DNA from 4 places in the Streptomyces sp. WZ-12 genome. Region 3 is predicted to be linked to each of the others. Evidence: riboswitches for the same ligand, from Rfam matches in the RefSeq annotation. Region 3 holds a riboswitch; each other region holds the start of a gene.
The links. Region 3 has a riboswitch for magnesium ahead of PV796_RS04525 (NRAMP family divalent metal transporter). Riboswitches for the same ligand answer to the same signal wherever they lie in the genome.
Positions count from the first base shown of each region.

Region 1: it holds a riboswitch for magnesium, as region 3 does, so the genes downstream of both, PV796_RS37085 (hypothetical protein) here and PV796_RS04525 (NRAMP family divalent metal transporter) in region 3, are expected to answer to the same signal.
Region 2: it holds a riboswitch for magnesium, as region 3 does, so the genes downstream of both, PV796_RS39380 (NRAMP family divalent metal transporter) here and PV796_RS04525 (NRAMP family divalent metal transporter) in region 3, are expected to answer to the same signal.
Region 4: it holds a riboswitch for magnesium, as region 3 does, so the genes downstream of both, PV796_RS37705 (NRAMP family divalent metal transporter) here and PV796_RS04525 (NRAMP family divalent metal transporter) in region 3, are expected to answer to the same signal.

Region 1 covers NZ_CP118574.1:8,450,661-8,456,545, forward strand. Annotated here, with positions in the region: gene PV796_RS37075 (flavin-containing monooxygenase) at 1-1,136, opposite strand, end outside; gene PV796_RS37080 (MFS transporter) at 1,393-2,742, opposite strand; gene PV796_RS37085 (hypothetical protein) at 3,383-3,658, opposite strand; M-box (ykoK) riboswitch at 3,914-4,092, opposite strand; gene PV796_RS37090 (hypothetical protein) at 4,238-4,699, shown strand; gene PV796_RS37095 (cation-translocating P-type ATPase) at 4,803-5,885, shown strand, end outside.
Region 2 covers NZ_CP118574.1:8,959,890-8,965,774, forward strand. Annotated here, with positions in the region: gene PV796_RS39370 (zinc-binding dehydrogenase) at 1-784, shown strand, start outside; gene PV796_RS39375 (bifunctional acetate--CoA ligase family protein/GNAT family N-acetyltransferase) at 944-3,745, shown strand; M-box (ykoK) riboswitch at 4,137-4,310, shown strand; gene PV796_RS39380 (NRAMP family divalent metal transporter) at 4,619-5,885, shown strand, end outside.
Region 3 covers NZ_CP118574.1:1,106,568-1,112,452, forward strand. Annotated here, with positions in the region: gene PV796_RS04500 (ABC transporter ATP-binding protein) at 1-732, shown strand, start outside; gene PV796_RS04505 (ArsR/SmtB family transcription factor) at 742-1,161, opposite strand; gene PV796_RS04510 (winged helix-turn-helix domain-containing protein) at 1,332-1,805, opposite strand; gene PV796_RS04515 (hypothetical protein) at 1,862-2,137, opposite strand; gene PV796_RS04520 (hypothetical protein) at 2,291-2,629, opposite strand; gene PV796_RS04525 (NRAMP family divalent metal transporter) at 2,758-4,407, opposite strand; M-box (ykoK) riboswitch at 4,708-4,881, opposite strand; gene PV796_RS04530 (SpoIIE family protein phosphatase) at 5,289-5,885, shown strand, end outside.
Region 4 covers NZ_CP118574.1:8,603,467-8,609,351, forward strand. Annotated here, with positions in the region: gene PV796_RS37700 (bifunctional nitrate reductase/sulfite reductase flavoprotein subunit alpha) at 1-1,385, opposite strand, end outside; gene PV796_RS37705 (NRAMP family divalent metal transporter) at 1,728-3,362, opposite strand; M-box (ykoK) riboswitch at 3,827-4,004, opposite strand; gene PV796_RS37710 (hypothetical protein) at 4,255-4,638, opposite strand; gene PV796_RS37720 (trypsin-like serine peptidase) at 5,426-5,885, opposite strand, start outside.

The DNA of each region.
Region 1 (5,885 bases), 7.3 Mb from region 3:
GCGATGGTGCGGGCGATGGCCCGGGCCTCGACGCCCACCTGGTGCAACGCGCCGCTCAGGGGGTTGGTGAAGCCGGCGAAGTACAGGTGGGGCGCGGTGGGGTGGGTCAGGCGGCCGTGGACGGTGGGGTAGCCGGCGTCGTTGAGGACGTCGAGGCCGGGGAGGAGGGCGTCGAGATGGGGACGGTAGCCGGTGGCGGCGATGACCACGTCGGGGGTGAGGTGGGTGCCGTCGGCGAGCAGCGCGCGGGGGCCGTCGAAGGCGGCGACCGCGGCGACCGGCTCCACCAGTCCCGACCGTACCGCCGCCACGAAACCGTGGTCCAGCACGGGATTCACGCCCTCGCGCGCATTGCGGACGAAGGGTCCGGTGCGGGGCCGGGGGATGCCGAACGAGGCCATGTTCGGCAGCGCGTAGCGCTGCGTCAGGAGGGCGGAGCGGTCGCGCCAGGCGAGGGGGAGGTGCTCCGTCACCCGCCCGAGCAGATGCCAACGGCTGGAGCTGCGGGGGAGGATGTTGGGTGGAGTGCGTACCGCGATCCATACCCATTCGGTTGCGTGCTGGGCGAGCAGGGCCGCGATCTCCGTACCGCTGTTGCCGGCGCCCACCACCAGGACGGATCGCCCGCGGTAGGGGGCGGGGTTGCGGTACTCGGCGGAGTGCAGGAACGTGCCGGTGAACCCGTCGCGGCCGGGCCAGTTGGGGAGGTGGGGCGTGTGACTGCGTCCGGTCGCCACGACCACGGCCCGGACCGGGAGGGGGCCGGAGGAGGTGTGGACGCGCCACCGTGTGCCGGGGAACGAAGAGCGCTCGATGCGGTGGACGGCGGTCCCGGTTCGCACGTCAAGGCGGTGCAGGGCGCGGTACCGCTCCAGGTACCGCACATACTCGTCCCGGCCCGTCCAAGTGCCGCCTTGTTTGGGCAACTTGAGTCCGGGAAGTCCCGACGAGCCCCGTGTGGTGTGCAGCCGTAGATGGTCGTAGCGATCGGCCCAACTCGTGCCGGCGTGGTCGCCGCGTTCCAGGACGACTACCGGTACGCGGAGGCGGGCGAGCATGGCAGCGGTGGCCAGGCCGCTGGGGCCGGCGCCGATGACCGCAACGGGGGGACCTTCGGCGGGCAGTCGCTCAGACATCACCGGTGCTAACGACGACCAGCGCGGCCGAGTCACGCGAGGGCTTGTGGTGAAGGACGGGGGTGTCAGGGCGGCCACGGCGTCGTTCGGCCGCGGACGGATGACGTCGGGCGGCTTCGGGTGTAACGCCGTCGGGCGTGCTACGGATGCCGGGCGAAGCCGCTCGTTGCTGGTTGGCATGGAAGGGCCCGGAGCCCACCGCCGAAGCGTCAGACGGCGGCTGTGGCGTGGCCCCGGGCCGGGAGGGAGCGCTGGTTCAGCGTGCGGGGAGTCCCGTGCGGGCCAACTCGCGGGCCTCCTCCACGGATTCCACCGCGGGGGCGGAGCCGGGCAGGGGACGGCGGGCGGACTCCGCCGCGAAGTAGCAGGCGACGGCGCCTATCGCGCCGGCGGCCATCAGGTAGTAGCCGGGCACGTTGACGTCTCCGGTGGCCTCCACCAGGAGGGCGTTGATGACGGCGGTGGTGCCACCGAACAGCGAGACCGAGAGGTTGAAGCCGATCGACAGGCCGCCGTACCGGATCTCGGTCGGGAACAGTGCGGGCAGCGCGGAGGGGACGGTGCTGTTGAAGCAGAGCAGCATCAACGACATCAGGGCCAGACCGAGCAAGACGGAGGTCAGCGTGTTCTGTTGGATCAGGAGCACCGAGGGCACGCCGAGCAGGATCAGCATGCCGCAGCCGAAGTACATCACCGGCTTGCGGCCGATGCGGTCGGAGAGCCGGCCGACGAAGGTGATGAGCACCATGCCCAAGGCCAGGACGGAGATCTCCAGGATCTGTGCCCAGGTGGCGCTCACCGAGGGGGCGAACTTGGCGATGTACTCCAACATGTACGTGGTGAGCATGTAGTTGACCACGTTGAAGACCAGCACCAGGCCCATACAGACCAGCATCGGCCGCCAGTAGTTGGTGAAGATCCTGCGGATCTCCTTCAGGGTCTGGTTGCCCTCGCGGCCCTTGGTCTCCGCGACCACCGCCTGGAAGGCCGGAGTGTCCTCCAATTTCAGGCGGAGGTAGAGACCGATGACGCCGATGGGGCCGGAGATGAGGAACGGTATGCGCCAACCCCAGGAGAGCAGGGCCTCGTGGGACATCACGCCGGGCAGTTGGATGACCAGGCCGGCCACTCCACCGAACAGATAGCCGGTCAGGGTGCCGAACTCCAGCCAACTGCCCAGGAATCCGCGCTTCTTGTCGGGGGCGTATTCGGCGATGAAGGTCATCGCCCCGCCGTACTCACCACCGGTGGAGAATCCCTGGATCAGCCGCGCGAGCAACATCAGCAGGGGAGCGGCCGGTCCCATGGTCTCGTAACCGGGGATGAAGGCGATGGCGAAGGTGCCGATGGCCATCATGATGACGGTGATGGAGAGGACCTTGGTGCGGCCGATGCGGTCGCCGAGCGGGCCGAAGAACATGCCGCCGATCGGGCGCACCAGGAAGGCGACGGCGAACAGGCCGAGGGTGCCGATCGTGCCGATGGTCTGACCCGCGCCGGTGAAGAAGACCGCGGTGAGCACGGGGGTCAGGTTGGCGAAGACACCGAAGTCGAACCACTCGGTGACGTTTCCGATCGCCGCTGCGCCAATCGCCCTTCTCGTCACATCAGGGTTGGTGACGGTTATTTCTTCAACTTTCAGCGAGTTTCGGCTCGCGGCTTCGGTATCGGCATGATCGGCGTGTTCAGCCGGCACAAATTACTCCTCAAACCTCGCTTGCGGGAGCGCCGTTGGGGACGCTTCGACACGGCGTGTGCGGCCCGGCACGGTGTGTGCGACATGGGGCGCAAGGCGGCGCTCCGCGCCATTCTCTGAAAGTCATCGGAGGGTTGTCTTACTTTTTGCTCTGTTGTGATGTGGGTGGGCTCCGGCCTTTGCGTTGCGTGTTCGATGAATCGCCGCTGTGGGGCCGCGATTTGATGTGAAGGCGCATGCGGCCGCGACTCCGGCAGTCGCTACGTGCGTCGGAACGGCGAGAAGAATTGGTTAAGTTGACGCCGTCGGGGTATACGGCGGCGCATCTTTAGTGTTTCTACGCGCCGGCCTCAGCGGGAAGTTGGGCCGACATCGCGCCATGCGGTCTGCCGTGGGGACTCCGGGCGACCGATCGTCGGAGCATCGGTGTTGGCGCGGCACTGTCCCCGCGTCAACGCCCTTACGCGGGCGCATGGTTCGCCTGAACAACGCCAGGAGCTGCTGGAGGGTGCACGAGATCGGGGGAGTGGGGTTGGCGAAGGTGCGGGGGTTAAGACTGTGCCCCCTGGGGTGAGCCGCCACCGGGGGCGCGTTCCGGAGTGTGCGCGGGGCCTGCGAGCGCCTGCTGCACCACGCAGACGGCGAGCGGGAGCATCAGACGGGCGAGGGGGCCCGCACCCGCCGCGTCGGCGGCACTGGACACGACGGGCCCGGCATGGGCCAACGCCCGCCGCAGCAGGGGGCGTAGCGCGTCGGGGGTGATGTCGGGTACGGCGAGGGTGAGGCCGGTAGCGGCCAGGTTGGGCCATGTCAGGTGAATGCGCACAGCAGGCTCCGAGGGGGAACGGGCCCGGCCGCGCACACCGGCAGGAAGCAACCACGCGCCGTGCCTCAGCGCCTCGCGGGCAGGGGCGGCGTGTGGAGGGGGGTGAGCGGCGTCAGCGGCGGCCGGGCGGTGACGGGCGGGTCGGCCTGGGAAAAACGGGGTCCGGACTATGCCAGGGACTCAAGCCCCTCACCTCCTCGCGGCCTGGGCACCCGTGGGTGCCGGACATGGGCCGAGGAGCCTCCGCGACGCGGGTAGGCACCTCTCTCGTCACAGCTTCAGCACTGCGCGGCGTATTCCCGGCCGACGTTGGCCGGGCAGCCGCTTGGGCGCACCCCTTAATCCGGGGCGAGCTGTCCTGACCCGGGGCGTCTCTCGACGTTCGGGGTCAGCGGCCTGTGTCCGCGCAGACGCCTCACCTAACGAGGTGCTGCACATGTCGAGAATCACGAACGCGCACGGACACTGTCAAGCACGGACAGCGTCAAGGCACGTTTACGGAGACCGTAGGCGACGTAGGTAAACGCCAAGGGAACACGGCGAGTTGGTGACGTGTTCGTACCGGAAACAGGAGATCTTGTGAGCGAGAGCGCCCATTTACCTCCCCCGTCCTCGTCGCGCCCGGTGGAGCGCTCGGGCCCCATGGGGGCGGTACAGGCGGTGGTGAACCACGTCCCCGGTGCCTCCCTGGCGAAAGGGGCCTTGGACGGGGCCTTGGAGGTGGTCGGTTCGGTGTCTCCCGCGACGCGTCGGGTCGCGGTGTATGCCGGTGTCGGCATCCTGGGTGCGGTGGGCTTGGTCGAGTGGCCGGTGGCGGCCGCAGGCGCCGCGGTCGTGTGGCTGACTCAGCAGAACCCCGGTAAGAGCGACGGGGCAGACGCCGTGCCGACCGGTGCACAGCAGCGGTCGGCAACGGCCCCTGCCACTGCCGACAAGCGGGCGAAGGGCGCGCGGAAGTCGCGATCGCCGCAGGCGCACGGCCGGCGCGACGGCGCGGTGCCGATCGACGCCGAAACGCCGTCGAGGCAGGCGGCCGGCTGACCCGCCCGCCACCAATCCGTCGGCCGCCCGGCCGTCCCGGGCATGGCTCTTTCTCCCCGCACCGCGGTCCCGACCGGTGTGGCTCTCTCGCGAAAGTAGGACAGTGGTTCTGCGATTACTGACCGGCCTGCCTGCGGCCGGCCTCGGTGTGGCGCTCGCCGTTCCGGCCCGGGTCGTCACGCATCTCGCTTCCCCGGCCGACGCGCTCCGGCGAGGCGCTGCCGAACTCTCCTCCACCGGCGTGCGCACCGCGGCGAGCGCCGCGGCCGAGGCGTCGGCGACGGCCGTGCGCATGGCCCGGGTAGCCCGCAACGCGCTTGCCCCTGCGGACGGTTGCTGGCGGGCCGGCAGCCGTCTGCAACTGCCCCTGCGTCCGCACCCCGGGGCCGCCGATACTGCGCCCCTGGAGGAGGCTGCGGAGAAGGTGGCCGCCGCCTTGCTGGAGCATCCCGATGTCCTCCTTGCCTATTGGGACGGCAGGCTGTCCCGGCTGGTGGTGCGGGCGACCGACGAGGCCCTGGTCGGCACCGTCGAACGCCGGGCGACGGAGCTGGCCGCCCGGTACGGACTGGAAGACTCCGACGGGACGGCGGAACCACACCTTCCGCACCCGGGGAGCGCCGCCGATGTGCGTGCTGCGGCGATGGTCCTGGCCTGCGACGCGGCGGGCATCGCCACGGCGTTGACGACACAGGTGATGCGGTTGCAGAAGTCGCCGCGGCTGGTCACCGCGGCGGTGACGCTGCTCCGGGAGGACTCCCGGGTCCGCGACGTGCTGCGCCGCCGGCTCGGTACGACCGGCACCGACCTGGTGCTGGCCGCGGTCAACGCCGCCACGCACGGTCTGGGCCAGTCGCCGACCGCGCTCGTGCTGGACGGGGCGCTGCGGACGGGGCAGTTGGCGGAGGCGCTGGCCCGAGCCGCCGCGTTCGACGCCGCACACGACAGCCTCTGCCTGCCGGACCGGCCGAGCCTGTCCGGGGCCGGGCTGTCCCGGCCACCGCTCCGGCGGAATCCGGGCGAGGAGTACGCCGACACCGCGGTCACGGGAAGCCTCGTGGGAGCAGCCGCAACGCTGGTGTTCACCCGCAGCCTGGCCGGTGCCGCGGAAGCGGTCCTGGCCGGATCACCGAAGGCGGCACGCTACGGCCCCACGGCCTTCACGGCCGCCGTGGGCAGCGCCCTG
Region 2 (5,885 bases), 7.9 Mb from region 3:
CGGACGACGGCCGGCCGGGACCATCCACGGCTACGACGCCGCCGGAGTCGTCGTGCGGGCCGCGGCGGACGGGACCGGACCGACCGTAGGAACCAGAGTCGCGGCGTTCGGTGCCGGCGCATGGGCCCAGCGGATGGCCGTCGACACCACCGCCGTGGCGGAAGTCCCGGCCCAGGTCGACCTTGCCGACGCGGCCGCGCTGCCGATGGCCGGCATCACCGCGCTCCGCACGCTGCGCTCCCGTTCCATCCTGGGCCGGCGGGTACTGATCACCGGTGCGGCGGGCGGCGTCGGCCGATACGCCGTCCAACTGGCGGCCCTCGGTGGCGCCCACGTGATCGCCTCGGTGGGATCGTCGGCACGCGCCGAGGGCCTGGCCGAACTGGGCGCCCACGAGGTGGTGATCGGCCTGGAAGGCATCGACCGGCCGGTTGACCTCGTTCTCGACAACGTCGGTGGCCCCCAACTCGCCGCCGCGTGGGAACTCCTCGCGCCGGGCGGGGGAGTGCAGACCATCGGCTGGGCTTCCAACGAGCCGGCGGAGTTCGCGCCGTACTCGCTGTTCTTCGTGGGACCGGCCAAGACGATGAGCACGTTCGGCGATGTCCATGAGGCCGGCCCGGACCTGGCCACCCTGTTGGAGTTCGTGGCGGCCGGCCGGCTCTCTCCGGAGGTCGACCGGCGCGACTCCTGGGAGCGCGTCACCGAGGCCGCGCAGACGCTGCTGGACCGGCGCGTTGCGGGCAAGGTGGTCCTCGACGTGACGGCGGGGACGGCTGCCTGACCCACGGCTGCCCGGCCCGCGTCGACGGCAGGTGGCCCCGGCCGACCGGCGGGAGTTGGGGTCGGACGGCCCCTGCCGCAGTCCGGGCCGGGGCCCGCACGCTGAAGAGGTCGCAGCCCGTGGCGACGGAACAGCGGGTCGCAGGGAGGGGAAGGCACCATGACGGACACGGCCACCGCCGTCCGCACCGGGTGCGCGACGGTCTGCGCGCTGCTCGCCGACGGAAGCACGGTCCAACTGCGGCCGGCGGACCCGACGGACCGCGAGCACGTGCTGCGCCTCTACGGAGAGATGTCAGCGGACAGCCTGCGCAACCGGTTCTTCATGGTCAGCCGACGCTCCGGCGAGCGGGCCGCAGACCGGCTCTGCACCCCCGGCGGCCCCGGGCACCGCACCCTCGTCGCCCTGCACGGCGACCGGTTGGTCGGCGTCGCCGAGTACGAAACCGGCGATGCGCCGATCCCGGCGGAGACCGCCCGGACCGCTGGGGGGAGCGTTCCGGCCACCGTGGAGACGGCCCGGACCACCCCTAGCACGTGCACCTCGACCACCGCCGAGATCTCGCTGGCCGTCGCCGACGACTTCCACCGCCGGGGCGTGGGCACCCTGCTGCTGGAACACCTCGTGCACACCGCCAGGGAGAACGGCGTCACCGCCTTCACCGCCGACGTGCTCGCCGACAACCACCCCATCCACCGCATCCTCGCCGACCTCGGCCTGCACGTCACCCGGCGGTACGAGGACACCACCGTGCACGGCGTCATCCGCCTCGAACCGGACGAGAGGTACCGCTCCGCCGTGGACCTGCGGGGCCGCACCGCCGGCACCGCGAGTCTGCGCCCGCTGCTTCGGCCCCGTTCGGTCGCCGTCATCGGAGCCGGCACCAAGCCCGGTTCCGTAGGACGGGCCATCCTGCACAACCTGCGCGAGGGCCACTTCCGCGGACTCCTCCACCCGGTCAACCCGCACGCCCACGCCGTCCTGCACCTCCCGGCGTACGCGTCCGTCGGCGACCTTCCGCACCCGCCGGACCTCGCCGTCCTGGCGGTGCCGGCCGCCGCCGTCCCCCGGGCCGCCGAAGAGTGCGGTCGGGCCGGGGTGAGGGCCCTGGCGGTGGTGACCGCCGGCCTCGACGCCGTCCGCACCGCGGAGTTGACGGCGGTCTGCCGCCGGTGGGGCATGCGGATGGCGGGGCCCGACTGCCTGGGCATCGCCAACACCGAACCGGACGTCAGCCTGGACGCGACCTTCGCCGCGGACCGACCGCTGCCCGGCACGGCCGGCGTCGCCGTCCAGTCGGGCGGCGTCGGCATCGCCCTCCTGGGCGGACTCTCCCGCCTGGGCATCGGCGTCTCCAGCTTCGTCTCGCTCGGCGACAAGCGGGACGTCAGCGGCAACGACCTCCTCCAGTGGTGGGAGTGCGACGGCCGGACCGAACTGGCCCTGCTGCACCTGGAGTCGTTCGGCAACCCCCGCGCCTTCTCCCGTACCGCGCGGCGGGTCACCCGGCGGATGCCGGTGCTCACCGTCGACACGGGACGTTCGGCGGCCGGACGCCGGGCCGCCGCCTCGCACACCGCGGCCGCGGCCGTCCCGACCATGACCCGGCGCGCCCTGTTCCGACAGGCCGGCATCACCGCCACCGACACCCTCGGCGAACTCCTCGACACCGCGGCCCTGTTGCACTCCCAACCCCTGCCCAACGGCCCGCGCATCGCCGTGCTCTCCAACGAGGCCGGGATCGGCGTACTGGCCGCCGACGCCTGCACCGACGCCGAACTCGCCGTGCCGGAACTGGCGTTGGCCCTCACGGAGGAACTGCTCGACGCGCTCCCGGAAGGCGCCACCGCCGCAAACCCGATCGACGCCACGCCGGCCGTCACCGCGGAGGTGCTGCGCCGATGCCTGGACCGCCTCGCCGCCTCCGGAGCGGTCGACGCCATCCTGGTCGCGCTGGTCCCCACGGCCCTGACCACTGGGGTGGGCACCGACCCGAACACCGCACTCACCCCCTCCGCCCTCATGCCCGCTGGCGGCCGCTGCCCGATCCTCGCCGTCCGGCCCGACCAGCCCGAACGCGTCCGACTGCTGCACGCGGACGACGGGCGGGCCGTCCCCTCGTACGGCGACGCACAGTCGGCGGCCCGCGCGCTACGCCATGCCGTGGCGCGCGCCCAGTGGTTGGCCCGACCGCCGGGGCGCCCCGTGGAACCGGTCGGCGCCGACGCCACCGGGGCCCGCGCACTGGTCGCCGCATTCCTCGCCGAGGCCCCGACCGGCGGCTGGCTGGACGCCCGCCGGACCGCCCGCCTCCTGGACTGCTACGGCATCCCCCGCCTTCCCCAGGCATACGTCACCACCGAGGAGGCGGCCGTCGACGCCGCCGCCCGACTGGCCAGCCGCTCCGGCACGGTGGCCCTCAAGGCCCAGGGACCCGACCTCGTCCACGAGGCCGAGCGGGGCGGCGGGTTCCTCGACCTGCGCGGCCGGCACGCCGTGCGGACCGCCTTCCGTGATCTGGCCGCCCGCCTCGGCACGGCGATGACCGGCGCACTGGTCCAACCGATGGCGGAACGCGGCGCCGAACTCCTCGCCGGCGTCGTCCAGGACGAGGTCTTCGGCGCCCTGGTCGTCTTCGGCCCCGGCGGCACCACCAGCGAACTGCTCGCCGACCACGCCGCCCGCCTCGCCCCGCTCGCCGACACCGACGTCCATGACCTGCTCACCACGCCCCGCTGCGCTCCGCTCCTCTTCGGCCACCGCGGCGCCCCACCGGCCGATCCGGCCCCCCTCAAGGACCTGTTGGTCCGCCTCTCCCAGATGGCCGGCGACCTCCCCGAACTGGCCGAGGTCGAGTGCAACCCGGTGATCGCCCGCCCCGACGGCTGCACCGTCGTCGACGCACGCGTCCGCCTCCTGCCGCGCCGGTCGACCGACCCCTATCTACGCCGCCTCCCGTGAAGGCGGACGGTGAGTCTTTGAACGCGCCTCGCGGGGAGGGGAGTTGACGCGTTGACTGGCGGAAGGGGTGTGCGGGTGAGCTGCGCGGGCAGCTGGGCGGAGCGTGGCCGCCGGGTCGAATGGGCGCGCTGGGCGGCCGAGTTCGCCCTTGGACCTCGATCGAGCCCGATAGGCACCGGCTGTCGTGCGGCGACCGGCTTCTGATGGGAGGAGTTGAGCCGCGCACTGCCGGCCAGGCGGCCCATGCACGCGCGCCCGTCCCACCGCAATTCCCAGGCACGGCACCGTGGGGGCCGCCCCGCCGTGCGGGCACCGGTCAAGGTTGAGTCAAAGACTTGCGTACCCACGCAAGTACGAGGGTAGGATTTCAGCCGTTCGAAGAGAAGGAATCGAGGCACCTCGTTCGGTGAGGCGTCTTCGCGGACACAGGCCACTGACCCCACGACGTCGAGAGACGCCCAGGTTCAGGACAGGTCTCCCCGACCTAAGGGGTGACCCCAAGTGGCTTCCCCTGTACGGGGATTACGCCGTGGAGTGCCAAAGCTCTGACGAGTTGGGGTGAGCCAGTCATCGTGGACTGGTCCGCTCTTTGCCGTGTCCGTTTGGCGCCCGCGTGCGCCCCGGCCGGAAGGAGGCGAGAGACACCATGGACGGCCATTGCAGTAGTCCGGGCCACAGTCGGCCCCATATGCGTATGTCATCTCCGATGTCTTCTTCGACCTCCGGTACGCAGTAACAACCTCCTGCGCGAGAGCACCCTCCCCCCACGCACCCGTGCGGCCACCGGCCGTGCCGGGGCGCTGTGCTGCGCGTTCGCAGGGGGATCGCCGCTGCGTGCCCCAAACCTCCCCCGTTGGGGGACGGGAGGCTTTCATGACCAACCTGACCACCACCGCCACGCCATCGACTCCGCCGCAGTCCAGCGCGGTGCTCGACGACGCCCACATCGGAGACATCCGCGGTGCGCTTGGCACCATCAGGGTCGACGACACCGCCCCGCGCCTGGGGCTCTCCGCCAAATTCAAGACGCTGCTCGCGATCGTCGGCCCCGGCCTGATCGTGATGGTCGGCGACAACGATGCCGGCGCCTTCGCCACCTACGGCCAGGCCGGCCAGAACTACGGCACCAGCCTGCTGTGGACCCTGCTGCTGCTCGTTCCCGTCCTGTACGTCAACCAGGAGATGGTGCTCCGACTCGGCGCCGTCACCGGGGTCGGGCACGCGCGCCTGATCCTGGAGCGGTTCGGCAAGTTCTGGGGCGCGTTCTCCGTCATCGACCTGTTCCTGCTCAACGCGCTGACGCTGGTCACGGAGTTCATCGGCATCACCATGGCCGCCGACTACCTGGGCCTGCCCAAGACCGGCTCGGTGATCCTGGCCGCCGCGATCATCATCGCGTCCGCGTTCACCGGTTCCTTCCGTCGCTTCGAGCGGATCGCCGTCGCGCTGTGCATCGGGTCGCTGCTCCTGGTCCCGCTCTACTTCATGCTCCACCCCAAGGCGTCGCAGATGGCGCACGGCTTCGTCGTCCCCGTCATCCCCGGCGGCAGCGGCGAGTTGGCCACGGTCATGCTGCTGATCATCGGCATCGTGGGCACTACGGTGGCGCCCTGGCAGTTGTTCTTCCAGCAGTCCTACGTCATCGACAAGCGCATCACCCCGCGCTTCATGAAGTACGAGAAGGCCGACCTGTGGATCGGCATCGCCATCGTGATCATCGGCGCCGCCGCCATGATGGGCCTGGTCGCCGCCGCCTTCGCCGGCACCAAGGGCTTCGGCAACTTCACCGACACCGCGGGCCTGATCACCGGCATCGAGGCCAAGGCCGGAAAGGTGGCAGGCGTCCTCTTCGCCATCGCCCTGCTGGACGCGGCGATCATCGGCGCCTTCGCCGTCTCCCTGTCCACCGCCTACGCGATCGGCGACGTGTTCGGGATGAAGCACTCCCTGCACCGGGGCATCAAGGGAGCCAAGGGCTTCTACGCCGTCTACGCCGGCCTGGTCGCCGCGGCCGCCACCATCGTGCTGATCCCCGGCTCCCCGCTCGGCCTGCTCACCCAGGGCGTGCAGACCCTCGCCGGCGTGCTCCTGCCCTCCGCCACGGTCTTCCTGCTGCTGCTCTGCAACGACAAGCAGGTCC
Region 3 (5,885 bases):
GCCGACCGCGTGGTCGTCCTCGACACCCGGCCCGGCACCCTCAAGGCCGCCTTCGACATACCGCTGGCGCGCCCCCGCGACCGCGGCGCCCCCGAGTTCGACGCCCTGGTCGACCGGCTGTACCGGGTGATGACCGGCCGCGACAAGGAACCGGGGCCCGCCCGGCTCGGCCGCCCCGAGACGTGCGACCCCGGGCGCCGCACCCCGGCCAACACCCCGCTGCCGCAAGCCAGCGTCGACGGAATGGCCGGCCTCGCCGAGATCCTGGCCCGGCGCGGCGACCGCTGCGATCTGGCCGACCTCGCCGACGAACTCGGGCTGGAGGTCGACGACTTGCTGCCCATGGTCGACGCCCTGGACCTCCTCGGCTTCGCCGTCGTCCACGGCGGGGAGCTCCAACTCACCGGCGAGGGCAGCGGGTTCGCCGGCGCGGACGTCCAGGACTCCAAGAAGATCTTCGCCCGCGCGGTGCTCGACTCGGCGCCCCTGGTCCGCCTGATCGTCACCAGTCTCCAGCGCCGGGACGGCACCCTGCGCGCCGGGTTCTTCCGCGACCTGCTCGCCCACCACTTCACCGGCGAGCAGATCGCCCGACAGTTGGAGACCGCCACCGACTGGGGCCGCTACGCCGCGCTGTTCGGCTACGACGCCGGCCCGGAGCAGTACACCCTCGACGAGGGCGGCACCGGCCTCGACGTCCGACGGCCCGGCGCGTACCCGCCCACCGGCTGACCGGCCCGCTCAGGCTCCCGGCGCCGGCCGCGCGCGGAGCCGGCCGCGCGCCGCGCCGCGCGCCACCGCCGCCTCGCCGGCCGCCGCGGCAGCCGTCGCCGGAGCCTGGTCCGTCGCGCCAGCCGGCGGTGCCTGGGACGCCACCACGGCGCCCTCCAGCAGCGTGCGCACATGGTCGCCCGCGACGCGGTAGAAGATCCTGGTGCCCTCCCGGCGCGACACCACCAGTCCCGCCGCCCGCAGCCGCGCCAGATGCTGCGACACCGCCGCGACGTGCGCGCCGACCAGCTCGGCCAACTGCCCCACGGCGTGCTCGCGTTGCGTCAGCGCCCAGAGCACCTGGAAACGCGTGGTGTCGGCCACTGCCTTCAACACGGCAACGGCCTGCTCGAATCTCGGGTCGGCATCGGGTGGGGCTTGCGCATCCATGAAGGGAGTCTAACGACTGGCGCCGCCGGACGGCACGAACCGAATGCGCCCCGCACCGGCCGGAGCGGGCCGCGCAACTCCGCCGGGCCACCGGGGCGTTCCGGGACGGGGAGCCCGGCCCGACGCCGGCCAGGGCCGGGGCGCGGGCACCTGGCCACGGGGCAGCAGCCTCATGCCGCGCCGCCCGGGCCGAGCACGTCACTGCGGGTGGCGGGGACCGCCGTCGGGTCGAGGGCGTAGCCGACCTGCCGCACGGTCCTGATGATCGCCTGGTAGCCGGGCCCCAGCTTGCGCCGCAACCGGGCCACGTGGACGTCGACGGTGCGGGTGCCGCTGACCGCCGTGTGCCCCCACAGCGTCGTCAGCAGGTGACGCCGGGAGTGCACCCGCCGGGGGTGCGCGACGAGATGGGCCAGCAGCTCGAACTCCATGAAGGTCAGGACGAGATCGCGCCCGCCCGCGCGGGCGGTGCGCTGTTCGGTGTCCACCATCAGGCCGGCCACCCGGTGGCGCGGCCCGCTGGGGGCGGGGCCCGCGCCGGCGGCGACGGACCCGCGGTCCGGGGCCTGCGGGGGTCCGGCGTCCGGTATCCCGAACCTGCAGTTCCCGTGGGCATGGTGGAGGCGTGCGTAACGCAGGCACATGGCGGTTTCTGACCTTCCGGGCGACGGTTGGGGAGGGGGTGTCTGGTGGGTCGCGGTCACGCCTCGGGCCGCCAGTGGGCTTCCAGTCGACGACGGCCATCGGGGTCGGCGACGGAGCGCCAGTGGGCGCGCGGGCGCCGGCGGGTGCGGTCCGCCGACGGCCGCCGAGTGGCCGGCGGCTCCAACACGTGCAGGACGGGGCTGTCGACGGCACCTCGGGCGAGCCGCTCGACGACACCGCGCAGGACGGTCCTGACGGCGTGGGCGGACGGGGCGGTCGGGGCCGCGGGCGAGCGCAGCGGACGGATGTGGATCACGGACAGAACGGACATGGCGCACTCGCCTCCGTGCGGATGGCGGAAAAGGGGAAGGGAAAGGAGGGAAGAGGAGAGGGGCAAGTTGCTTAAGCCGTAAGGGAGTTGTCTGGATCCGCGAGCCGGGCCCCTGGGGGCCGGCTCAGGGACCGGCCCCGTGCTCCCGCAACGTCAGGCGCGACCCCGCGGCGTGGCCGCCGCCTCGGTGAGGCGATCGGCCGCGGGGAGCGGAAGATCGGCGAAGTCGGCCAACCAGTGGGCATCGTGGCCCTGCCGGGCGAGGAGGTAGGCCAGGTGGACCCGCGGCTCGTAGGACGTCTGCGGGCCCGGGCAGAGCGTGCAGTTGTCCGGCGTTTCCAACAGGTAGGTGCGCTCGGCCCCGTCGTGCAGGGCCAGTCGGACCCGCGGGCAGCGGTGGTCGGGGACGGCCTGCCGATCGCGGCGCCGATCGGAACCGGTACGGGGACGCGGGAGTCGGTCCAGTTGGTTCAGTTGGTTCAGGAGGCGCATGACTGCTGCCCTCCCCTCTCTGTTCGGTGCGGTGTGGGCTTGCCGGCCGGCAGGAGTGCGGGTGACTGGCCGGCCCCGGGACGGTGAAACGGCGGACACGCCATCCCGGACTACGCGCGTGACAACGCTCAGTGCCCCAGGGCGAGTTGCACGATGCGGACGGCGACCAGGACCATCGCGGCCAGCAGATAGGCCCGCAGGGCGGTGAGGCCCACCTTGCGGCCGGTGGAGATGATCGGCGTGGGCAGGTGGTCGAGCGGCGGCATCCGCCACTCCTCCTTGCCCGTGCGGTCCACGCGCGCGGCCAGTGCCCAGCCCTTGCGGCGCCGGCGAGCCTCGGCGTAGCCGAGGGCGAGGATGCCGGCGACGCCGCAGACGCCCATGATGTCGAGGATCGCGTCCGAGCTGATGTGCGGGAACAGCACGGCGGCGGTCAGGATGATGGAGAGGGCGACCAGGACGGCGACGACGAAGGACGTGAAGACGTTCATCGCCCGCCCGTTGACCCACGGTCCGAGCACGGCCTTGTCGTTGCAGAGCAGCAGCAGGAAGACCGAGGCGGAGGGCAGCAGCACCCCGGCGAGGGTCTGCACGCCCTCGGTGAGCAGCCCGAGCGGGGAGCCGGGGATGACCACGATGACCGCGGCGGCCAGGATGAGCCCGGCGAAGACCGCGTAGAAGCCCTTGGCGCTGCGCACGCCGCGGTGCAGCGAGTGCTTCAGGCCCAGCACGTCGCCGATGGCGTAGGCGGTGGAGAGCGAGACGGCCGAGGCGCCGATGATGGAGGCGTCCAGCAGGGCGATGGCGAACAGCACGCCGGCGGTCCGGCCGGCGTACTTCGTCAGGCCGGCGGCCACGTCCTCGGCGTCGGTGAAGTTGCCGAACTCGCCGTGCCCGGCGAACGCGGCCGCGCAGAACCCCATCATCGCGGCGGCGCCGACGACCACGACGGCGATGCCGATCCACAGGTCGGCCTTCTCGTAGCGCATGAAGCGCGGGGTGATGCGCTTGTCGATGACGTAGGACTGCTGGAAGAAGAGCTGCCAGGGGGCGACGGTGGTCCCCACGATGGCGATGATCAGCAGCATCACGTCCGACAGTTGGGAGTGGTGCGGCAGGCCCGGGACGACGAAGTCGTGCGCCATCTGCGCCGCCGGCGGGTGCACGATGAAGTAGATCGGCACCAGCAGCAGCGACCCCGCGCACAGGGCTATCGCGGTGCGCTCGAACCGGCGGAACGAGCCGGTCGACGCGGCCATCACCACGATCGCCGCCGCCACCAGCACGCTCGGCACCTTCGGCAGCCCGAGGTAGCCGACCGCGAGGGTGATGCCGATGAACTCGGTGACGAGGGTGAGGGCGTTGAGCAGGAAGAGGTCGATGACCGAGAACGCGCCCCAGAACTTCCCGAACCGCTCCAGGATGAGCCGGGCGTGCCCGACCCCGGTGACGGCGCCGAGCCGGAGCACCATCTCCTGGTTGACGTAGAGCACGGGGACGAGCAGCAGCAGGGTCCACAGCAGGCTGGTGCCGTAGTTCTGGCCGGCCTGTGTGTAGGTGCCGAAGGCGCCGGCGTCGTTGTCGCCGACCATCACGATCAGGCCCGGGCCGACGATCGCCAACAGGGTCTTGAGCTTGGCGGACAGGCCCCGGCGCGGGGCGGTGTCGCCCTGCCGGATGGTGCCGAGCGCGCCCCGGATGTCGCCGGTGTGCGCGTCGTCGAGGACCGCGGAGGACGGCGTCGGGGTGGGCGGTGCGGTGGTGGACAGTTCGGTCATGACGGCCTCCCGGTCCCCCGTCCGGGGGAGGTTCGGGGGCACGCGGCGGCACCGTTCCGCGAGTGGGCAGCCCGGGTGCCGGGACGGCGGGGAGCCGTGCCGGTGGGGCCGCGGACGGGCGGAAGCGGGCGTGGAGAGGAGGGGTGTTACCGCGTGCCGGAGGTCAACGAGGACATACGGGTGCGGGGCCAACTGTGGCCCGGACTACTGCAATGGCCGTCCATGTCCCTCGCCTCCTCCCGGCCGGGGCGCCCGGGGCGCCATCACGGGCACGGCAAGGAGCGGACCGGCGCACGGGCCGGCTCACCCCTACTCGTCAGAGCTTTGGCACTCCACGGCGTAATCCCCTTGCCGGGGCAGCCACTTGGGGTCACCCCTTAACCCGGGGAGACCTGTCCTGAACCTGGGCGTCTCTCGACGTCGTGGGGTCAGTGGCCTGTGTCCGTGCAGACGCCTCACCGAACGAGGTGCCTTCGATTTCCTCGAATGCCCAGCAGCATACCGGTCTACTTGCACATGGACGCAACTACTTGACCGAACCTTGACGGCGGACGCGTCGGCGAACCCGGCACGGCCACCCAGCGGTTGGGGTGACGAACAGGGCAACTGCGCGCCGCTCGGGCCGAGTTGGACGGCGCCGCGGACTCCGCGAACGGGAAGCCCCAGACGGTGCCCGCGGCTGCGCCCACCAGACACCATCCACCGGTCCCTCCCGCTACTCCCACCCATCAGGCCCGACCGCCCGGACCCGCGCTCCTCGGTCGAGACGCCATCCCGCACCAACGCCGGGGAGTGCGCAAGCCGCCCCCTCGATCACGTTCCGTAACGGATCGCCGCGCATCCATGGGCAGCCCTGCCCCGGGAGTGTTAGAAATAGCAGCATGGCCGCAGGGTCCGGCCGATATCGGCGCGCAACGGTACGGTCACTGACCGAACGACGCCCGCAGAGCGTCGCGGGGCAGGTCTTCCTGCTCCAACTCGTCGTCGGTCTCCTGGTGGTCCTGGGCGTACTGGGGGCGCTGCTGCTGACCTCCCGGCACGACGCCGAGCAGGAGGCGCGCAACCGCTCGGTGGCCGTCGCGGAGACCTTCGCGCACTCCCCCGGGCTGCCGGCCGCGCTCCGTTCCCCCGACCCGACGAAGACGCTGCAACCCCTCACCGAGGCCGCCCGGAACCGCGCGCGGGTCGACTTCATCGTCGTGATGAACACCCACGGCATCCGCTACACCCACCCCGAGCCCGCGGAGATCGGCAAGCGCTTCGTCGGCGACATCAAGCCCTCGCTGGCCGGCAAGGTGGCGGTGGAGAGCGTGAACGGCCCGCTCGGACACGAGGTGCAGGCCGTGGTCCCGGTCACCGACGCCCACGGCTCGGTGGTGGGCCTGGTGTCCGCGGGGATGAAGGTGGCGAGCGTCAGCCGCGCCATCGCCGCCCACCTCCCGGCGATCTTCGGCATCAGCGCCGCGGCGCTGGTGCTC
Region 4 (5,885 bases), 7.5 Mb from region 3:
TCCGCCCACAGCGTGGCGGGCAGTACGACATCGGCGTAGGCGTTGGTCTCGGTCTCGGCGAACACGTCCTGGGTGATGACGAGTTCGGCGGCCTCCAGACCGGCGATGACGCTCTTGCGGTTGGCCACCGAGGCGACCGGGTTGGTGCAGATGATCCAGCACGCCTTGATGTCGCCCGCGGCCAACCGCTCGAACATCTCGACCGTGCCGCGCCCGACCTCGGTACGCAGCGTGCCCTCGGGGATGTTCCACAGGTTCTCGATGAACGCGCGCTCGGAGTCGACCAGTACGGAGCGCTGCCCGGGCAGGCCCGGTCCCATGTAGCCCATCTCGCGTCCGCCCATGGCGTTGGGCTGGCCGGTCAGCGAGAAGGGGCCGGACCCCGGGCGGCAGATGGCACCGGTGGCGAGGTGCAGGTTGACCAGGGCATTGGTGTTCCAGGTGCCGTGGGTGGACTGGTTCAGGCCCATGGTCCAGCAGCTCATCCACTCGCCGGCCTCGCCGATCCATTGCGCGGCCCGGCGGATGTCGCTTTCGGGGATGCCGGTGATCTCCGCGACCTTCTCGGGCGGATAGTCCGCGAGGAAGACGGGCATCTCCTCCCAGCCCTCGGTGAACTCGGTGATGAACTCCTCGTCGGTGTGGCCGTTCGCCACCAGCAGGTGCAGCAGGCCGTTGAGCAGGGCCAGGTCCGTGCCGGGCCTGATCTGGAGGAAGAGGTCGGCCGTGTCGGCGGTGGCGTTGCGGCGCGGGTCGACGACGATCAGCTTGGCGCCCGCCGACTTCACCCGGTCCATCATCCGCAGGAACAGGATCGGGTGGCAGTCGGCCATGTTGGCGCCGATGACGAAGAACGCGTCCGCGCGGTCGAAGTCCCGGTAGGAACCGGGTGGGCCGTCCGCGCCCAGCGACAGCTTGTAGCCGGTTCCGGCGGAGGCCATGCACAGCCGGGAGTTGGACTCGATCTGGTTGGTGCGCACAAAGCCCTTGGCCAGCTTGTTCGCCAAGTACTGCGCCTCCAGGGACATCTGCCCGGAGACGTAGAAGGACAAGGCGTCCGGCCCGTGCGCGTCGAGGATCGTCCGCAGCCGGCCCGCGACCGACTCGATGGCCTCGTCCACGTCCGTCTCAACGGGCTCGGCGCCGCGCTCGGCACGCACCAGCGCCTTCGCCGCCCGCCCCGGAGCGGCCATCACGTCCGCGCTGGTCGCCCCCTTGGTGCACAGCCGGCCGGAATTGGCGGGGTGCGCCTTGTCCCCGGACACCTTCGCCCCACGGAGCCGACCGTCGGCAGGGTCCCGCGCCACGTCCAGAACGATCCCGCAGCCCACCCCGCAGTACGAACAGACCGTACGGACGCTGCCGTCCTTCGCGCCAGTTGCCACCAAAACTCCACTCCGCGGCGTGTCCACTCCCTTGAGCCGGACTGCCCCCGTCAGCGGCAGCAGCCCAGAGACAGCAGCTTAGGAAGATCGAATTTCGATTCCGTCACGAGCCGCGAGTGCCTGGCGTTACACCCGGCGCACACCGCACCACGGGCACGCGTGAGATGCCCACGCCGCCCCTACCGACACTCGACGCAGCGCCGTGCGGACGAACTGCGGCGGGACCGCCACCGGGACGGGACGGCCGTCCAGGCACAGTGCACTTCCGGTGACACGTTGTCGTGCCAGAGGGATGCGTGGGGCGGCCGTTTGCCGCCCCACGAAGTGGCTGCGGGCCGACGGTCAGTGTCCTGCGGCCAGTTGGGCAATTTTGACGATGACCAAGCCGACCGCAATGACCAGGTAACCGCGCAGCGTGAGCAGCCCGGCTCGGCGCAGGGGGGAGAACTTCGGCTTCTCCAGGGCGGAGAGTGCGGGGGTGCGCCACGCCTTGCGGTCGGCCTCCAGCAACGCCTTGCGGTCTGCCTTGCTCAGGGGTTCGGGTACGGCTGGATCATCCTGGTCCATGGCGTGTAGCCAAGCGGCCACGCGCGCGGCGGCGACGTTCGCCGCATGCCGCGACCGCAGGGCAACGAAGGTCCCGCCGACAGCGCCGACGGCCGCGCCGGCAGCGAGACCGACCTCCCATTGCGTTGTGGTCAGGTTCGGAAAGAAGGTGGCCGCGGTCAGTGCCAGTGAGAGCAGCACCAGCGTCCAGACGATCAGGCCCGCGACGATGTTCTGCTTGGCGGTGTTCACCCACGGGCCCAGCACCGGCCGGTCGTTGCACAACAGGACGAGGAAGACGGTTGCCGAAGGGAGCAGGACCCCCGCCAGTGCCTGGACGCCCTGGGTGATCAGGCCCTGGACCTGGTCGTTCGCCGCGAGTGTGACCGTGGCGGAGATGCCGATCAGGAGGGCGTAACCGACGTAGAACAAGGGAGCCTCGGACATCTTCCAGTGCAGCGAGTGCCGCTTTTTGAAGGTGTCCCCGAAGGTGTAGGCGGTGGCCAGTCCCACGGCGTTGGCGCCGATGAGGGCGGTGTCCAGCAGGAGGATCGCGAACAGCGCCCCCAGGGCCGAACTTCCGTGTTCCCGCAGCCCGTTCGCCACACCACCGGCGTCGCTGAACTGACCGAACAGGTCCGTGCCGTGGAAGACGAAGGCCGCGGTCGCCATGATCGCCGCACCGCCGGCCATGACGACAGCGATGCCGATCCACAGGTCCGCGCGCTCGTAACGGATCCAACGCGGCGTGATCCGCTTGTCCACCACGTTCGACTGCTGGAAGAACAGCTGCCACGGGGCGACGGTGGTACCGACGATGGCGACGATCACGAGCAGCAGCGTGGAGTCGAGCCCGCCGGGGAACTGCGGGATCAAACCCTGAGCGGCCGTGCCGACCTTCGGATGAGCCAGCAGCGCCATGGGGAACATCACCACGTTCACCGCGATCAGCAGGAACAAGAACCGCTCCCAGCGCCGGAAGGACCCCCCGGCCACCACGGCGAACAGCAGCACGGCAGCCATCGGGACGGCCACGTACGCGGGTATCCCGAAGTAGCTCAGTGCCTGGGAGACGCCGGTGAACTCGGTCACGATCGTCAGCGCGTTGACCAGGAACAGATCACCGACGCTGAAGGCACCCCAGAACGTGCCGAACCGTTCGAAGATCAGCCGGGCGTGCCCGACACCGGAGACCGCTCCGAGACGGACCACCATCTCCTGGTTGACGTAGAGCACCGGGATCAGCAAAGCCAGGGTCCACAGCAGCTTCATGCCGTAGTTCTGGCCTGCCTGAGCGTACGTCGACACGCCGCCGGCGTCGTTGTCCCCGACCATCACGATCAGTCCGGGCCCCATGATCACCAGTAGCGCGCGGATGCGCTGCCCCCACGACCGCCGCCGACCGCTGTCCCCTTGGCGGATGGTTCCCAACGCACCGACGATGTCCCCGACATGCGCGGGATCCTGCACCGCCGTGCCAACAAGGGCACGGCTCCCTTCCTGACGGGGATCTTGATCGGGAGTCTGCCGAGTGATGCCAAAAGCCATGTATCTGCCTCCCTGAACCGTACGCCCACAGGCGGGAGCACCCGCGTACGGGCGTGGCGAAAAACGGCTCCATGGCGAGCCGTTGAAGAGCGATGAAGAGCCAACGGGCGGACGTCTGGCGGCGCCGCTGGAACGAAAGCGAGCCGCCGCGCGGCATCCCGTTGACCGTGGAATGCGCGGCACGCCTCACGCGCGGTCACAGCGCGAGGGAATGACTCAGGCGTCTACCTTCACGAGGCCAGGCTGCATGTGAGGCCGCGTATGTCCATCAGGAACCATCCTGACCACCTCCAATATTGGATGCGTCGTTACGCTCACGACAGGGAAGCCTTCCTGCCTGCGCCGGACAGACACCCTCCACGTAAGAGCTTCGACACTGCACGGCGTATCCCCACCCGGACGGGCGGGAAGCCACTTGGGGTCACCCCTTAAGCCGAGGAGACCTGTCCTGATCCTGGGCGTCTCTCGACGTCGTCGGGTCAGTGGCCTGTATCCGTGCAGACGCCTCACCGAACGAGGTGCCCGTTTCCAGCCACCGGAACGCTACCCCACTTGCGTCACCGCGCAAATGAACACCGCTTCAACAACCCCCCAAGAAATCAACGCAGTTGAGGAAAAGTCCCATGCCTGCGGACGGTCTGACCCCGCGCGAGCCGCCTGCACGGAAGCCTGCTCCGACGTCGAAAGTGGCGTGCGTGGCCCGGGTGGCCGATCAGCAAAGGCCGAGGGGCTGCTACGAAGTCCGCGCAGCGGCGCTCGCTCGGGTTGTCCCCGCTCAGGCCGTTCCCTGGGAGGGTTTCTCGTCGTCCGGACCGGGTGGCCGGGGAGGGGCCGAGGGGGTGTTCTTGGTGTGCAGGTGCCAGCGCACGTTGCGTACACCGGGCTCGCGGGTCAGGTGGACGACGAGCCGTTCCAGCGCGGCGGTGGCGGAGGCGTCCGGGGTGAGGGCGACTTGCGCGAGCACGCTGACTCTGCCGTCCGGCCTGACGGTGCACCGACTGTCCACTCGCACGTCGGTGCCTGTGAACATGTGCGAGAACAGGGTGAGCGTCTTGTTCATCGCGTGCCCGTCGCACACGGCCTGGAGGGCGCAATGCACCGTCAGGGGGCGTGCGGGGTCCTTGAGGCGCCGGAAGCCTGGACGGGGTAGAAGGTGCATGGGCGCATCCTGGAAGAGTCAGTCAACGGCGAGGGAAATGACGCCAGTTGATGAGCCGTGAAGGAACGAAGGGCGAGGCGGGCCGGACTGTTGCGAAGCGAGGGCCGTCCAGCGGTCAATGTTCGTGCAGGAGCCTCGCCAGTGAGGTGCCTGCTGATGCCTGAGCGTAGTGCCATGATTGCACCTGGGCGCAAGTGTTGCCCCAACCTTGGCTCGATGGCACCCCCAACTCCTGCCAGCGGTAAGCCCCTTGCGCCAGTAGGTCGGAGCGCCCCAGCGGTGAAAAGCCTGCGTCCCCGCCACCGCGTACTGCTGTACTGCGGCAGGGGCTTCTGGCTCGACGTCGACACCACCTCCGACTGCGGCGACGGCCTGCGGATCGCGGGCTACAGCAACCCGGCCGGCCAGTCGGCGATCCCACACGCGTGGGCGCTGCCGGCCAGTCACCCTCGGCGATCAACTCGCTTGTGGTCTGGGAGACATGCGTGTTGGCAGTACGGGAGCCGGTCGAGGAGGTCGGCTCCCGCTGCTCACGCATACTGCGGTCGGTCGTCAGAGCCCTTGCTGCCATCGAGTACTTCTGACCGGTTTCATGCCGAGGACGCCTGTTGGGCGCTGGAGTAGGTCGCGGACGCTGGTGCTTCGAAGGCCGCCGACCTCAGTTGAAGCCCCTGGTCAGCCACCACTACTCGGCGAAGGGCGAGCCCGACACCTGTCTATCCTGCGCCAAGTACCCACAACCGCACCGGACATGAGAACAGAGTGCGTCCTCTGGCGCGGGTGGTCTTCATCCTGTGCTGGCAGTGGCCGGATCGTAGGAGTGTGGGCGCAGAACGGCGCGGCCTGCGTTGGCGTCGTTGTAGAGGTCTTGGGCGTCCTTGCCGTACAGGGGTGAGTAGGTGACGTTGTCGGCGTTGGCATCGTTCCCGCCGCCGTTGTAGCCGCCAACGCTGCCGATGACCCTGCCGGTCTCGGTGGAAGGGTTGTAGTCACTGATCCACGGGCCTCCGGAGACGCCCCCGTAGAAGCCGTTGCACTCCATTTGCATCTGCCGAAAGCCCAGCAGCCGCTTGGTGGCGACGTCGCAATGGACGGCCTTGTGGGCGGGGTTGACCGCGGCGGAGTAGGGATAGCCGATCACCGTGACGTGGTTGTTGTACCGCGGGGTCTGGGCGAACGTCAGGGCCCCGGTGACGTCTTCGAGCCTCTTGCCCCTGTCGTTCGCGTCGACCTGGACAAAGGCCAGA